Regions from separate parts of the Paenibacillus sp. MMO-177 genome, predicted to be linked through region 1. Evidence: predicted binding sites of a transcription regulator. Region 1 holds the regulator's gene; the other holds the start of a gene.
The links. Region 1 encodes LexA, which represses DNA repair genes until DNA is damaged. Its sites were predicted from a motif close to CGAACATATGTTCG; they were not measured.
Positions count from the first base shown of each region.

Region 2: the regulator LexA is predicted to act here: its motif matches at 4,739-4,752, upstream of WFK81_RS04140 (SPL family radical SAM protein).

Region 1 covers NZ_JBBCUR010000003.1:135,670-143,656, reverse strand. Annotated here, with positions in the region: gene hflX (GTPase HflX) at 1-115, shown strand, start outside; gene WFK81_RS11785 (methionine gamma-lyase family protein) at 158-1,450, shown strand; gene WFK81_RS11780 (MerR family transcriptional regulator) at 1,528-1,938, shown strand; gene glnA (type I glutamate--ammonia ligase) at 2,027-3,355, shown strand; gene lexA (transcriptional repressor LexA) at 3,713-4,333, opposite strand; gene WFK81_RS11765 (LysM peptidoglycan-binding domain-containing protein) at 4,503-4,865, shown strand; gene WFK81_RS11760 (DUF896 domain-containing protein) at 5,017-5,205, shown strand; gene WFK81_RS11755 (hypothetical protein) at 5,284-5,793, shown strand; gene WFK81_RS11750 (HAD family hydrolase) at 5,821-6,609, shown strand; gene WFK81_RS11745 (1,2-dihydroxy-3-keto-5-methylthiopentene dioxygenase) at 6,665-7,204, opposite strand; gene metH (methionine synthase) at 7,351-7,987, shown strand, end outside.
Region 2 covers NZ_JBBCUR010000001.1:933,901-941,887, reverse strand. Annotated here, with positions in the region: gene WFK81_RS04165 (aminoglycoside adenylyltransferase domain-containing protein) at 1-522, shown strand, start outside; gene WFK81_RS04160 (cell wall hydrolase) at 609-1,049, shown strand; gene WFK81_RS04155 (sugar phosphate isomerase/epimerase family protein) at 1,557-2,414, shown strand; gene WFK81_RS04150 (hypothetical protein) at 2,692-2,874, opposite strand; gene WFK81_RS04145 (ribonuclease J) at 2,941-4,620, opposite strand; gene WFK81_RS04140 (SPL family radical SAM protein) at 4,782-5,618, shown strand; gene WFK81_RS04135 (SGNH/GDSL hydrolase family protein) at 5,713-6,372, shown strand; gene WFK81_RS04130 (MMPL family transporter) at 6,453-7,987, opposite strand, start outside.

The DNA.
Region 1 (7,987 bases):
TGAAGTCGTCGGCAACGAAGTGAGCGAGGACGGCGAATCTTTGCGTCTGACCGTGGAAGTAAGCCGTCAGGCTTATGAACAAAACGGTTATAAGCTTCAGCCGTACATTGAATAATAGAATTGGGTTACGTTAACTTAAGGGAGAGACAGGCTTAGCATGAGTTACCAACAGCAAGAAGATTATGAATCCATTTGGAATGAACTTGAGAAATTAGCGGATGAAGCGGAGGAGCTGGCTGCTGGCCAGCTTCGCTCCATTGACCGCATTGCCGAAAAAAATCAGTGGAAGGTGATCCGTGCTTTTCAACGGCATCAGGTCAGCGATTTTCATTTCACCGGCTCGACGGGTTATGGCTACAATGACCGCGGGCGTGAGGTGCTTGATCTGGTGTATGCGGATGTGTTTGGAGCAGAAGCCGCTCTGGTGCGGCCGCATTTCGTATCCGGCACGCACACCATCGGGTGCGCGTTATTTGGCGTGCTCCGGCCGGGCGATGAACTGCTGTACATAACCGGCAAACCCTACGATACGCTGCACAAGGTGATCGGCAAGCCTGGAGACGGTACGGGTTCCCTGCAAGACTGGGGAGTTCGTTATAACGAAGTGGACCTGAACGAGGACGGAAGTCTCGATTGGGCCGCAATTGAAGGAAGCATAAACGAGCGGACGAGAGTCATCGGCATTCAGCGTTCGAGGGGCTACAGCTGGAGAGCGTCTTTTACCGTTGCCGAGATTGGCGATATGGTTCAGCGCGTGAAGCAGATCAAGCCGGATGTGCTTGTTTTTGTCGATAACTGCTACGGGGAATTTACCGAGCTTCGCGAGCCAACCCAGGTTGGGGTGGATCTTATGGCGGGCTCGCTTATTAAAAATCCGGGAGGCGGTCTTGCTTCGACCGGAGGATATATCGTTGGCACCGCGGCTGCTGTCGAGCAAGCTGCTTTCCGTCTCACAGCTCCTGGCATCGGCGGCGAAGTCGGCGCGATGCTGGACACGCTGCGAGGTATTTATCAGGGCTTGTTTCTGGCGCCGCATCTGGTTGGACAAGCCGTTAAAGGAAGCGTATTTGCTTCGGCGATGTTCGAGCAGCTTGGCTTTGAGACGAAACCTCATTGGTCCGAGCCGCGTACAGACCTAATACAGGCTGTCCGATTCGGCGGAGCGGAGCAGCTCATTGCCTTTGTACAAGGCATTCAACAGGCTGCCGCGGTAGATTCGCATGTTGTGCCCGAGCCATGGGACATGCCGGGTTATGAGCATCCGGTTATTATGGCGGCGGGAACCTTTATTCAGGGCGGAAGTCTTGAATTGTCTGCCGATGCACCGATCCGCGAGCCTTATATCGCTTATATGCAAGGCGGTTTGACGTTTGCCCATGCGAAGTTTGGTGTGCTCACAGCGTTACGTCGACTCATAAAGAACGGACTTATCACAATTAAACGTAATTAAACCTAACACACCTTGACACGTTTTTGGTAGGGCGTTATGATATGAGTATAAATGAGCGACTGGAAGGTTGATGCGACATGGGTGACGATATTCGTAGAAACATGGCCTTATTTCCGATCGGTATCGTAATGAAGCTGACGGATCTAACGGCGCGTCAAATTCGTTATTATGAGCAGCATGAATTGATTGTTCCCGCCAGAACGGCGGGCAACCAGCGACTGTTCTCTTTTAATGACGTAGAGCGGTTATTGGAAATTAAGGCATTGATCGAAAAAGGCGTAAACATTGCCGGCATAAAGCAGGTCATGAATCCGGTTTCAAAAGAATCCGACGACGCAACCATCGTAAGCGAGCAATCTGAAGTGAAGCGCAAGGAGCTGTCCGACGCGCAGCTGCACCGCCTTCTCAAGCAGCAATTGCTGGAGAAACGTCCTGGCCAGGCTTCGCTTATTCAAGGGCAGTTATCCCGTTTCTTGAACAAGCGTTAGCATGTCCCGGTTAATGAATGGAACAAGGTAAAGCGTATGCTTTCGAAGTAAGAATTGCTTCACAATTCTTTTGAAGGAGATGAATGCTGTGAGCTACACAAAAGAGGATATTAAACGCATTGCGGAGGAACAGAACGTTCGATTCATCCGTCTTCAATTTACCGATTTGCTTGGTACGATCAAAAACGTAGAAATTCCGGTTAGCCAGCTGGATAAAGCATTGGATAATAAGATGATGTTTGACGGATCTTCCATTGAAGGTTACGTTCGTATCGAAGAATCTGACATGTATTTATACCCTGATCTGGATACTTGGGTTGTATTCCCATGGGTTGCGCAAGACCGCGTTGCCCGTCTGATCTGCGATATTTATATGCCTGACGGAACTCCGTTTGCAGGCGATCCGCGCGGTATTCTGAAGCGTGCGCTGCAAGAAGCGGAAGAAATGGGCTTTACGGCGATGAACGTTGGTCCGGAACCGGAATTCTTCCTGTTCAAGACGGACGAACGAGGCGAGCCCACTACCGAGCTGAATGACCAAGGCGGATATTTCGACCTAGCGCCAATGGACATGGGCGAGAACTGCCGCCGTGAAATCGTACTGACGCTGGAGGAAATGGGCTTCGAGATTGAAGCATCCCACCATGAGGTAGCTCCCGGCCAGCACGAAATCGACTTCAAATATGCGGATGCGATCAAAGCCGCAGACCAAATTCAAACGTTTAAGCTTGTTGTTAAGACGATTGCCCGACAGCATGGCCTTCATGCTACCTTCATGCCGAAACCGCTGTTTGGCGTGAACGGTTCCGGCATGCACTGCCACCAATCGCTCTTCCAAGGCAGCACAAACGTATTTTACGACGAGAAGGATCGTCTCGGCCTTAGCCAAACCGCACGATACTACATGGCGGGTATTCTGGAGCACGCGCGCGCGATGGCGGCTATCACGAACCCTACGATCAACTCGTACAAACGGATGGTTCCCGGTTATGAAGCGCCTTGCTACGTAGCTTGGTCGGCGAGCAACCGTTCGCCAATGATCCGTATCCCGGCATCCCGCGGTCTTAGCACTCGTATCGAGGTGCGTAACCCGGATCCGGCTGCTAACCCTTACCTGGCTCTTGCCGTAATGCTGAAAGCCGGTCTCGACGGCATCAAGAACAAAACTTCGCTTCCGGCACCGGTAGATCGCAACATCTACATCATGACCGAAGAAGAGCGCCTGGAATCCGGCGTGCCAAGCCTTCCTTCCGACCTGAAGGAAGCGCTCGACGAAATGCTCCGCAGCGACGTTATCTGCGATGCGCTTGGCGAACATGCTCTTGCCCATTTCTACGAACTGAAAGAAATTGAATGGGACATGTATAAAACACAAGTTCATCAATGGGAACGCGATCAGTATCTGACGCTGTACTAAGAAGGAAATCCCTTGGCGCTCTAAGCGTCCGGGGATTTTTCTTTTGTGGGCATTTCTAGTTTTTTTCGTGGACAGAGGGGAGTGCCCACAAAATGCCCCCCATTCGCCCCCCTATTTAAAATCTATCTTCTGTATAACGATGGGGGACTTACGGGAATAACGTTCGCAAGAATGATTTAGACGATAAGATTGAAGGGGATAAAGAGGAGGAACAGAAGTCTTACAAATAAGGTAACCACCTTATCACAAAACAGATTAAGTAATTTGATAATACCACAATCAGGTAAAAAAGAGGCTGTTCTCCCTAACCGAATGCGAAATCGGATTAGCGGGAACAGCCTCTTTTATGTCATTAAGTTAGTGGAAATCACGGAACAAGCCAACTACTTTACCTAGGATGGTGACATTGTTCAAACGGATCGGCTCCATGGTAGAATTCTCAGGCTGGAGGCGGATATGATCCTTCTCTTTGTAGAAGGTCTTCACCGTCGCTTCGTCATCTTCCGTCATGGCTACTACGATATCGCCGTTGTTGGCGGTCTGCTGCTGGCGGACAATTACATAGTCGCCGTTATGTATACCGGCTTCAATCATGCTGTCGCCAATGACATTCAGGATAAATACTTCATCGTCTCCTACGAAGTGCGCGGATAACGGGAAGTACTCTTCAATATTCTCAGTTGCGGTAATCGGCACGCCTGCCGTTACTTTGCCGACGATAGGCACCTGCGCCACAGCGGGGAGGATAATGCCGTCTACACCGTCTTGATCCAAAATTTCGATCGCCCGAGGTTTCGTTGGATCTCGTCTGATCAGGCCTTTCTTCTCAAGCCGATCCAGATGGCCGTGAACGGTGGAGCTGGACGCCAGGCCAACCGCTTCGCCGATTTCGCGAACAGAAGGCGGATATCCTTTGTCCCGAACCTCATTCTTAATAAACTCAAGAATCGACTGTTGGCGGTTCGAAATCTTAGACACGTGAATCACTCCAATATAATATTTGAAGAAAATTATAGCATAGAACCGGAGTTCGTACAAACATAAGTTCTTGAAAACAAAAGTTCGCATTTTTTGTTGACTACAAACATTTGTTCGTGTTATTCTAAGGACATAAGAAAACAGAACAAACGTTCGGGGAGCGATAATAATGATCATGAATCCGTCTTTTTATAAAAGTATCCATAAGGAAGAAACTGCTAAATCGTTCAAGTCGCGGGGACAACATGTTCAACGCCATGCTTTTAAACTTGTTATGTGTGCTGCAGTGTTCGTACTTCTCTTTACAAGCTTTCTCATGATGCGCACGAATGCATCGTCTGATCATATTCAAGAGGCTACAGCGAGTGAGCAGACGGTTATCGTAACGGCAGGAGATACGTTGTGGGGGATTGCTGATCGTTTTACCGAGGGCTCCAAGGATATTAGACAATACATATACAAAATTAAGGAACGCAACCAATTAAGCTCGGTGGAGCTACGGCCAGGGCAGGTATTAATTATTCCTCAATAGCCATTTCAAACGCAAGGACAGGTAATTCGGACACAGGATGTTCGAAATTATCTGTCCTTTTGTTATTCTTCTATCATTGCCTTGACAATTGCTCGCGATAAAAGTCAAAATAGGTAAGAAGGCTGAGTAACAAGCAAATGAGGTGAAGGCAGTGGAAGAAGTCATCGCGCGTATTAATGAATTATCCCGTAAAAATAAAACGGTAGGTTTGACTGACGAAGAAATTGCGGAACGTGCCGTGTTGCGCCAGAAATACTTGGAAAATTTCAAAAGAAATTTCCGCCAGCAATTGGATTCCATCGAGATTGTAGACGGCGATCCAAACGATGTCGCTCATTAATCATGTAATGCAACCATATAGCTAGCGTTGGCGCCGTTCCATGAACGGCGCCTGCAATATACAATAGGAGGAATAAGCTTGTCACGAACGTGGGAGCGCAAAGTGCGCAAAAATACGAACCAAATTAACAAAGCGCGTAAAAAGCATGGCGTATCGCAGATCGGCACTTCAACAGCGCCCAAGGTAGACCGGTTTACCGGCCGCAACTACATATTCCCGATTGTGCTTATTCTGCTGATCAGTATGTATACGGTTTTCGTGACTACGGATCCGTCCTTTGAGCCTACGTCTATGTTCTGGGTAACAATCGGCTGCTACATTTTCCTGGCGCTTATTTTCTTCTTGCGCCGTCCGTACATTTCAATCGGCAAGGATTATATCCAGACCCGCAAAATGACGGGGGACAAGCAGCTGCATGTATCCAACATTAAAGGGATCAGCGTTCAAAACGGTGCTGTTGTCATTATGCAGCAAAAGGGCGCAAACTGGGTATTCTCGCGGCTGCTCAACCGTTACCCAACGGATGAGATCGGAAGAAGGCTGCAGGATTTCGCCAAAACACACAATTTGCCCTTTGAACAAAAATAGAAGAAGAGTAGGAGAGTTATGCGAATTATGGGGAAGCAAGCGGTTCTATTTGATCTTGACGATACGCTGCTGTGGGATGACCGCAGCGTAAAAGAAGCATTTGAAGCAACATGCCAAGCCGGAGCGGAAGCTGCCGGTGTTGATCCGGAGCAGCTTGAAGAAGCCGTGCGCAAAGAAGCTCGTGCACTTTATGAATCCTATGAGACGTTCCCGTTCACGAAGATGATCGGAATTAACCCGTTTGAAGGGCTCTGGGCGAATTTCCGTGAAGGCGAGCAGGAAGAGTTCCGCAAGCTGGAGCAGCTCGCGCCGGGCTACCGCAAGGAAGCTTGGACACGCGGCCTGCGCGCACTTGGCGTTGAAAACGAAGAGCTGGGCGCTAAGCTGGCAGAGCAGTTCCCTGCAGAACGCCGCAAACGTCCGCTTGTCTATGATGAAACGTTCCGCGTGCTGGATGCGCTCAAAGGAAAATATAAGCTGCTCCTGCTCACAAACGGATCCCCGGATCTGCAGCGCGAGAAGCTTGCCGGCGTTCCTGAACTTACTCCTTACTTTGATCACATCATTATCTCCGGCGAGTATGGTGAGGGCAAGCCTGCCGCTTCCATCTTCCGTCATGCGATGGAACGGCTCGGGATCGAACCGGAACATGGCATTATGGTCGGCGACAAGCTGACTACCGATATTCTTGGTGCGAATACGGTTGGCATGACATCCGTATGGGTGAACCGTCATGGCGCGGTGCGCAATGACGAAATCATTCCTTCGCACGAAATTGCTCATTTGGAAGAGCTGCTTTTGCTCCTCGAGCAATAGTGGACATGACAAAGCCCCTCGCCATCGGAGATGGAACGAGGGGCTTTTTTTAAACTTATTTAACGAAAGCAGGGTCTTCGAACGGATGTGCAATCCAGCCTTCTGTTTCGATAAACAGACGTACGGCTACGATTTGGCGGTTATCCATCAAAGTAAAGAAGTGAGGGATTCTCTCGGGAACGGAGATAACGTCGCCTGCTTCGAGTTCAACATCGAAATAACCAACTTCTTCGGTACCTTTGATAACAAAGATGCCTTTGCCGGCTGTAATCGCGCGAACTTCATCTTCTGTATGGGTATGAACGGATTCGAATTTCTTCAACAGTTCATCAAGGTTTGGAGTGGCATCGGATAATGTAATGATGTCCCAAGTTTTGTAACCGCGGCGAGCGGCAAGATCCGTAATATCAGCATTGAAAGTGGACAGAACTTCTGCTTTCTCTTCATCGGAAAGAACAAACTTCTCTTGAAGGTGCGCAGGGAGTTTAGTTGCATCCCAATGTTCATAAAGAACTTCTTGTTTGTCTAAAAATTCACGAACGTTCTGTTCTCCAGAAATGCGTTCATTAGTATTGCGAATGCGGATTTCAGCCATTCTCAATCCCTCTTTCCCTATAGAAATTAACTGATAAGTCCAATTATATAGCAAATGTAGTCAAATGTCGATGGACTGCCTTTTCAGAGTGCGGCTATTCTGTTACACTATTTGTTAATGATTTTCGGAGGAAGGGTGTACGAAATTTGTTGAAACCGACCATACAAGAATTGATGCAGCAGCGGATACTCATCCTTGACGGAGCGATGGGAACAATGATTCAGCAGGCGGATCTGACTGCTGATGATTTTGGCGGAGAAGAGCTTGACGGCTGTAACGAAATGCTCGTATTAACGCGTCCGGATGTTATTTCGACGATCCACGAGAAGTACCTGGAAGCCGGCGCCGATATTTTGGAAACCAACACGTTTGGCGCGACCAGCGTCGTATTGGCGGAATATGACATTCCGGAAAAAGCACGCGAAATTAACCTTGCCGCTGCCAAGCTGGCAAGAGACGCGGCGGATAAATTCTCGACTCCTGACCGCCCTCGGTATGTAGCCGGCGCTTTGGGGCCAACGACAAAAACGCTGTCCGTAACCGGCGGCGTTACCTTTGACGAACTTGTAGACAGCTATTATGAACAAACCCTTGCTTTAATCGAAGGCAACGTAGATGCAATTCTGCTGGAGACATCGCAGGATACCTTAAACGTAAAAGCGGGAAGCATCGGGATCCGCAAGGCATTTGAAACGATGAACCGTGAGCTCCCGATTATGATTTCGGGTACGATTGAGCCGATGGGCACTACGCTCGCCGGTCAATCCATTGAATCCTTCTATA
Region 2 (7,987 bases), on a different contig from region 1:
CCATGGAGGCATCCCACTCCTTACGAGTTTCACTTTAGCGAGTATTGGCGACCTAAATTTGAGGTTATAGCCCGTGAGAATGATTTGGCATTCTGGGATTTTAAGGAGGTCTGCACGGACGGCGATATCGCATGTCACGTAACTTTAATTAACCAAAGCGGTATTTGTATTTACGGACGAGCCATAAACGAGGTATTTCCTCCTGTACCTGAAGAGCATTTCTGGGATTCCATTTATTGGGGTATAGATTATTTCAGCAAACTGGAGGGGGAGCTTCTCGTTACAGGAATCCTCACACTCCTTAGAATCTGGTCTTATAAAGAAAACAAAGCGATATATTCAAAGGAAGAAGCCGGCAGGTGGGGCATTGATTTAGTTCCTTCGCAGTACCGTCATATCGTTGAAAATGCAATTGAAATACATAATGACCAAGCCCAAATAAAAAACTTTTTACCGTCTGACTTAGATCGTTTAAGGAATTATATTATCAATCAAATCAATGAACCGTCAGCGAGTAACTGAGATACGGTAATATCGCTCCCTTGGCCGAGTAACACTTCCGCTTCGCCTATAATATGATGAGTCTAGAAAGCTAAAGAGGTGAGTCAATGGCAGTCGTAAAAGCCAGGAGTCGGGATATTGATATGTTGGCAAGGTTGCTTCGAGCTGAAGCCGAGACCGAAGGCGAAATGGGCATGCTCCTTGTTGGAAATGTTGGCATTAACCGTATAAGAGGAAATTGCTCCGATTTTAAAAACATCCGGACAATTCCCCAAATGATCGAGCAGCCGCATGCTTTCGAAGCGTTGCAGCATAGTTTGTACTATCAAGGCGCAAGAGACAGGGAACGTCGTCTGGCGCAACGGTCCGTGAATGGGGAGCGGAATTGGCCGGCCGAATTCTCCCTATGGTATTTCCGCCCGGGATCTTTTGAAAATCCCGGACCATGTCCGCCAACTTGGTATGATCAGCCGCTCGTAGGACGCTGGAAGAAGCACTGCTTTTATCAACCGACCGTGCAGGAATGCGAAAATATTTATAATACGTAAATTAAAAAGCGAGCTCCGTCCCTTGAAGGACGGAGCTTTTTGTTTCACTTGGTATGTCCTGTGGAAAGAGCCGTCCGGGTTTGGTTCTGCAGCAGCGGCTTGTAGGTGCTGCAGAACCCAGCGGCGTGCTGGACGCTGCCGATATAGACCCAACCGGTTGTCATAATGAGATCCCCCTCTCTGCGAATATGGATAATTTTGCAGTGCATGCAAAAAAAAGAATCAGCATGAATTAACAATCTTTTAACCACCTTGTTCAATTTATCTACAGAACTATAACATAATCCGTTTGCGCTGGAATGGGGTTAGATTTAGGAGTGTGGTAGAGAAAATCAAGATGTTAGGGAGATATATTCTCGGCTTAGCATAGGCAAATCTTTTTTGGCGTGAGCCGCAATCCTCCGTATCCGCATTATCCAAACCGTGATATTATTCTGATAGATAGGCAGGTTTGCTTGGCAATAACGCGAATTAAGGAGTCAGCCACACTTGAAGGGAGATTCGATAATGAAATTTGGGATCAGCACCTATAGCTACTATCAAGCGCTTCAATCAGGGGAGATGGACGTTCTTGACGTAATTGCCGCGATTGCTGAAATTGGCGGAGAGCATGTTGAAATTGTGCCGCTTGGCTTCAATTTGACGGAGAATCCGGAATTAATTGAAGCGATCCGCCGTAAAGCGGACGAGGTGGGCATTGAAATCTCCAATTATTTGATAGGCGCCAATTTTGCCGGCAAAAGCGAAGCGGAATACGAGCAAGAGATTGAGCGTGTTATGCGGGAAGTGGACATTGCAGCGAAGCTTGGCGTGAGGCTGATGCGCCATGATGTGGCATCGTCGCCGGATACGTCGATCCGTAATTTCAATAACGAGCTTCCCAAGCTCGCAGAGGCTTGCCGCCGAATCGCCGATTATGCGGCAACGAAGGGAATTACAACAACGGTTGAAAATCACGGTTATTTCCTTCAAGCCAGCGATCGTGTCCAGGCGCTCTTGCATGCAACGGACCGGGACAATTTCAGAACAACCCTGGACGTCGGCAACTTTGTCTGCGTGGACGAGAATCCGGTTGTTGGCGTCTCCAATAACATTGATTATGCGGCTATGGTGCACGTTAAGGATTTCTATGTGCGTCATCCCGAAAGCGACCTTGGAGATGGCTGGTTCCGTTCGGCCCGCGGCAATTACTTGCGTGGGGCTATCGTAGGCCAAGGAGATATCGATATGCGCCGGGTGCTTGGCATTGTGAAGCAATCCGGCTATGACGGCTATATTTCCGTTGAGTTCGAAGGCTTGGAGCCATGCCGTTTTGGCGTGCAGCAGGGCCTAAATCAATTGAAGAAGATCTGGCAATCGCTGTAATAACGTGAGAGCTAATCATCATTTAAACAAGGGCGCGGCATGTCTGCTGTTCCTTTTTTGTTATTCTCGACTAGAGAATTTGTGAAATCTGAAGTAATTTTGTTACCCGCTATTCGGATTTAACATATGGAGTGTATAATCGACAATTGAGTCGAGTTCATCGGGAACGGTCGTATCCGTTACTTTTACCGTGGAGTGAGACTACTGATCGGGATAAAAAAGAGTATTTGATCGTGAAAGATCAAATACTCTTTTTGCCTATGTTCCTAAACAACGTTTACTCGTTATGCGTATCCACGATTTCTTCCATCACGGAGGAAGGCTCTTGACTGGCTGCAAGCACCTCTTGGTCGGTTTGGTTAGTGCCCTGGATTTGTTCGGCAGCTTGCGCTTGACGGTTTAATTGTTTCTCCACTTGTCCGATTCCATGGGCCCCTTGATGGCCACGGCTTGATGTCATAGGTTTCTCCACCTTTCTTGTTTGTCGTGCAACCGTTATATTCATCGGCCTGAATAGTATATCCAGCTATACCAGAATAATGATCGGAAGAATCATCGGTCTGCGTTTTGTTTTGGCGTACAGGAATTTTCCGACCGACTCTTTCAGGGTTTGCTTGTACAGATTCCATGGCTTATGGAGCTTGTTCTCCTTCTCCAGAAGCTGTTCCATTTCATTTAGCGTGATCCGGTGTACCTCCTCCATCAGACCTTCCGACTCCTTCACGAATACGAAACCGCGGGAGATGATGTCCGGTCCCGACACAATCTTATTGTCGCTCTTCCCGATTGTAACAACAATAATAAGGATGCCGTCGGCAGACAGCACCTTGCGGTCGCGCAGCACCACGTTGCCTACATCGCCGATCCCAAGCCCGTCGACATAGGTATCTCCGTTCGTGACGCTTCTTTCCTGGAAAGCCTCCGAGCCGGCAAAATCCACGACATCGCCGTTATTCAAAATAAAGATATTGCTTGCTTTAACCCCCACGGATTCGGCTAATTCTCGATGCAGATGCAGCATCCGGTATTCGCCGTGTATGGGAATGAAGTATTGCGGCTTCATGAGCGTGAGCATCAGCTTCAGCTCTTCCTGGCTGGCATGTCCGGATACATGCATGCCGGTGCTTGAGCCGGAGCCGTAAATGACTTTGGCTTTCCTCTCGAACAGGTTGTCTACGATTCGGGCGACATTCCGCTCGTTCCCCGGAATAGGGGAGGAGGCAAAAATAACGGTGTCGCCGGGATGAACGGCGATCTGCCGATGATTGCCGCTGGCAATGCGCCCTAACGCCGCCATGGGCTCGCCTTGACTGCCCGTGCACATCACGGTGATTTCGTTTCGTTTGTATTTATTGACCTCGGCGATGTCCACCAGCATATTTGAAGGCATATTGAGGTAACCCAAAGTGGAAGCGATCTCCACGACATTAACCATGCTTCTGCCGGCCAGGGCAATTTTGCGGTCCGTTTTGACCGAGGCGTCAATAATTTGCTGAAGCCGATGGACATTGGATGCAAACGTCGTTATAAAAATCATGCCGTCGGCATTATAAAAGGCCTCCTGAATATTTGCCCCAACCAGGCGTTCGGAAGGGGTGAAGCCCGGACGTTCCGCATTGGTGCTTTCGGATAACAGCGCTAACACGCCGTTTTTTCCGATCTCCGCCATTTTGTGAATATCGGCATATTGATTATTGACCGGAGTAAGGTCGAATTTGAAATCCCCGGTATGGACAACCGTTCCTTGGGGAGTATGAAATACGACGCCGAGGCAATCCGGAATACTGTGGTTGGTGCTGAAAAAGCTGACGGGAACCTTGCCCAAGGTAATCTCGGACTGCGGTTCAATCTGATGCAGGGTTGTCGAGCCAAGCAGGCCATGCTCCTTCAGCTTTCCTTTGATGAGACCAAGCGTCAGCCTTGTTGCATAAATAGGCATATTCAATTGTTTGATAATATACGGGATTCCGCCAATATGATCTTCATGGCCATGCGTCACGACAAGGCCCCGGACTTTGTCCTCGTTTTCGATGAGATACGTAATATCCGGTATAATCACATCAATGCCAAGCAGGCTTTCATCCGGGAATTTCGATCCGCAGTCCACAACGACGAGATCATCGCCGCATTCAATAACATACATGTTTTTTCCGATTTCATTAACCCCGCCAAGAGGGATAACCGACAATTTATGATTTGCCGCCATGAACCATCCGCCTATCCATAAATGTTTTTTTTCCTCATTTGGTTGGTTTTCCCGTTCTTTAGAGTCATTATTCTCGAAGAGATTGATTAAAAACGGAAGTTTAGTTATGATAATAAACGGAACGTTTGTTCTTGTTTTAGTTGTCTAGAGAGGGGGTTGCCATGGCCATCGAAATCAGAGATATCGTATCCAAGAGTATCCTAAGCGAAGCGAAGGGTTATCTCGATATAGGCTTTACCCATTCCCTTAATCCATATAGCGGGTGCTCGTTTGCCTGCAAATACTGTTATGTGAGAGAGATGCCCATCCAGAAGTTCAAGCAGATTCCATGGGGAGAATGGGTGGACATGAAGACAAATGCCGCGGACCTTTACCGGAATGAAGTGAACAAACTGCGCCGGAAAAATAAGCCGATTCATATCTTTATGTCTTCGGCAACGGATCCTTATCAGCCGATCGAACGGGAAGCGGGGATTACAAGGCGGATTTTGCAGGAAATGCTGGAGGCTCCTCCCGATCTGCTTCAGATTCAGACGCGAAGCCCGCTTATTAGGAAGGACCTCGATCTTATCGTGCAGCTCAAGGATAAATGCGAGGTTCTTGTATCGATGACGGTAGAGACGGACCGCGAGGATATGAAGCGGCTCTTTGCGCCCTATGCACCGGGTATCAAGCTGCGGCTGAAGGCTCTTAAAGAGATGCATGATGCTGGAATTATGACGCAGGCTGCGATCTCTCCGGTGCTGCCGTTTACGCCGGATTTTCCAAAGGTACTGGAAGGAATAGCGGACCGGATCTGGATTGATACGCTTACGATCGGGGATGGCTCCATGGGGAGAAGATCCAAGCGATTAGGCATGCCTCAGCTTTTTGACGACCACAACCTGACGGATTGGTACCGGAGCGATATTCATAACAGGGTGGAGACGTACTTTCGGTCGTTCTATCCAGGCGAGATGATCCATGTGTCGAAGAGCGAAGCTTTTCCGCTGAATTAAGCATGAATTTCGGTAGCCCTTTTTCGGATTTTTGGTATGATGAATGTGGTAGATTCTTCAATTAACTAATTGTTCGGAAGAGGGGGCCATATCAATGTTGTTAGGGCAAAATTCGAAGCTGGTCATGATCGGAGACTCCATTACGGATTGCGAACGGGCTAGACCTAGGGGAGAAGGGCTGTTTGGCGCAATCGGAAAAGGTTACGTGTCGCTGGTGGATGCGCTGCTGACCGCAGCTTATCCGGAGCTTGGCATTCGCGTGGTAAACATGGGGATAAGCGGCAATAACGTCCGGGATTTGACGGATCGCTGGCAGACGGATGTCCTTGATCTTCAGCCCGACTGGCTGTCTATTATGATCGGGACTAACGATGTATGGAGACAATATGATTTGCCCGCTCAGACCGAGCAGCATGTCTACATAGACGAATACGAAGCGAAGCTGGAGGCTTTGGTGGAACGTACGAGACCATCGCTGCAGGGACTTGTGTTAATGACTCCGTTCTATCTTGAGGCGAATGAAGCGGATCCAATGCGCAGAACGATGGATCAATACGGTCGGGTTGTCCAAAAGATAGCGTCCAAGTATGAAGCTCGTTTCGTGGATACGCAGGCAGCGTTCAACAAGGTTCTAGGGTCTATTTATCCGGCAACTCTCGCTTGGGACCGGGTTCATCCAAATATGTCGGGTCATGCGGTGCTTGCCCGGGCCTTTCTGCAAGCGATTGAATACGATTACAACCGCGGGTTGTAGGACCGCTTGATGTAACCGATGATAACAGTGAAATAAAGGAAAGGACCGCTGCTGGCAGCGGTCCTTTCTTGTTGTTATTTTTAATGAGCCCGGCTTGGTTTAGCCTTTTTTAATTCCTTATGGCCATTCGGATTCGAAGATTTGTTAAGCTCCGCAATCAGCTTGTCGCCTTCTACATCAAGGTTTGGAAGAATGCGGTCCAGCCATTTCGGCATGCCCCATGCTTTGTTGCCAAACACAGCCATAATAGCCGGAACAAGCGCCATGCGGACGAAGAAAGCGTCAATAAGAATACCGATGGTGAGAGCAAAGCCGATTTGCTTCAGCATGATGTCCTCGGTCAGAATGAATCCGGCGAAGACGGATACCATGATAACCGCTGCCGCCACAACGACACGGCTCGCTTGCTTATAACCTTCAACCACGCTTGTTGTTCCTTTGTGCCCATGGACATAAGCTTCGCGCATGGAGCTTACTAGGAATACCTGATAGTCCATCGCAAGGCCATATAGGATACCGGATACCATAATCGGCATAAAGCTGAGAAGCGGGCCGCCGGTATCGAAGCCAAACAGATCATGCAGCCATCCCCATTGGAATACGGCCGTCGTAATACCGAAGGTAGCCAGAATGCTAAGCAGGAAGCCAATGGTTGCTTTTACCGGAACGATAATCGACCGGAATACAAGCAGCAGAATGATAAGCGACAGGATGAGGATGATACCGATATAAATCGGGAACACCTCTGCCAGCTTTGCCGACATGTCGATGTTAATCGCGGTGAAGCCGGTAACGCCCAGCGTCACTTTGTTAGATTGAGAGATGCTGGAGTCTTGATCGCGAAGCTCTTTGACAAGCTTTTTGGTCTCGTCGTCTGTAGGACCGGATTTCGGAATAACGCTAATAATCCCGATGTCGCCGGTTTTATTAATGCCCATTGGCGTAACAACCGCAACATCGTCATGCTGCTGGATATCCTGCACAAGCTTGCCGAGAAGTTCAGGCGTAACCTTGTCGGAGGTGCTTGCAGGCTCGGCAACGAGCAGGAGCGGCGAGTTAAAGCCTTTGCCAAAGCCGGCCGAGATTGCGTCAAAGCTTTGTCTAGCCGGCGTATCCAGGTTTGCCGTATCGCCGGATGGCATGCCTAATTTCATATCGGCAGCCGGAATGGATGCAGCGCCAAGGATAACGATCACGCCAATGATCACGAGCCAGCGGCGGCGTACAACTCCGTTCGCCCAGCGATGTGCCGTGCCTTGACGGGCAACGCCTGCTTGCTCGTTGTTTTTCTTCCGTGCTTTCACGGAGACGATCCGTTCACCAACCAGACCAAGCAATGCCGGAAGCAAGGTCAGGGCTACAAGGACGTTAATAAAGACACTTGCTGCAGCGACAAGAGCCATAGCGGTCAGGAAGTCGATATTCATAACAACCATGCCGCATAATGCGATAATAACGGTTAACCCGGCGAAAAATACCGCGCTGCCCGCCGTACCCACTGCACGGCTCGCGGCTTCGCGGGCGCTAAGGCCTTGATCGAGGATCATGCGGCGCTGACGGTTTACGATAAACAAGGAGTAGTCGATTCCGACCGCGAGGCCAACCATCATGGCAA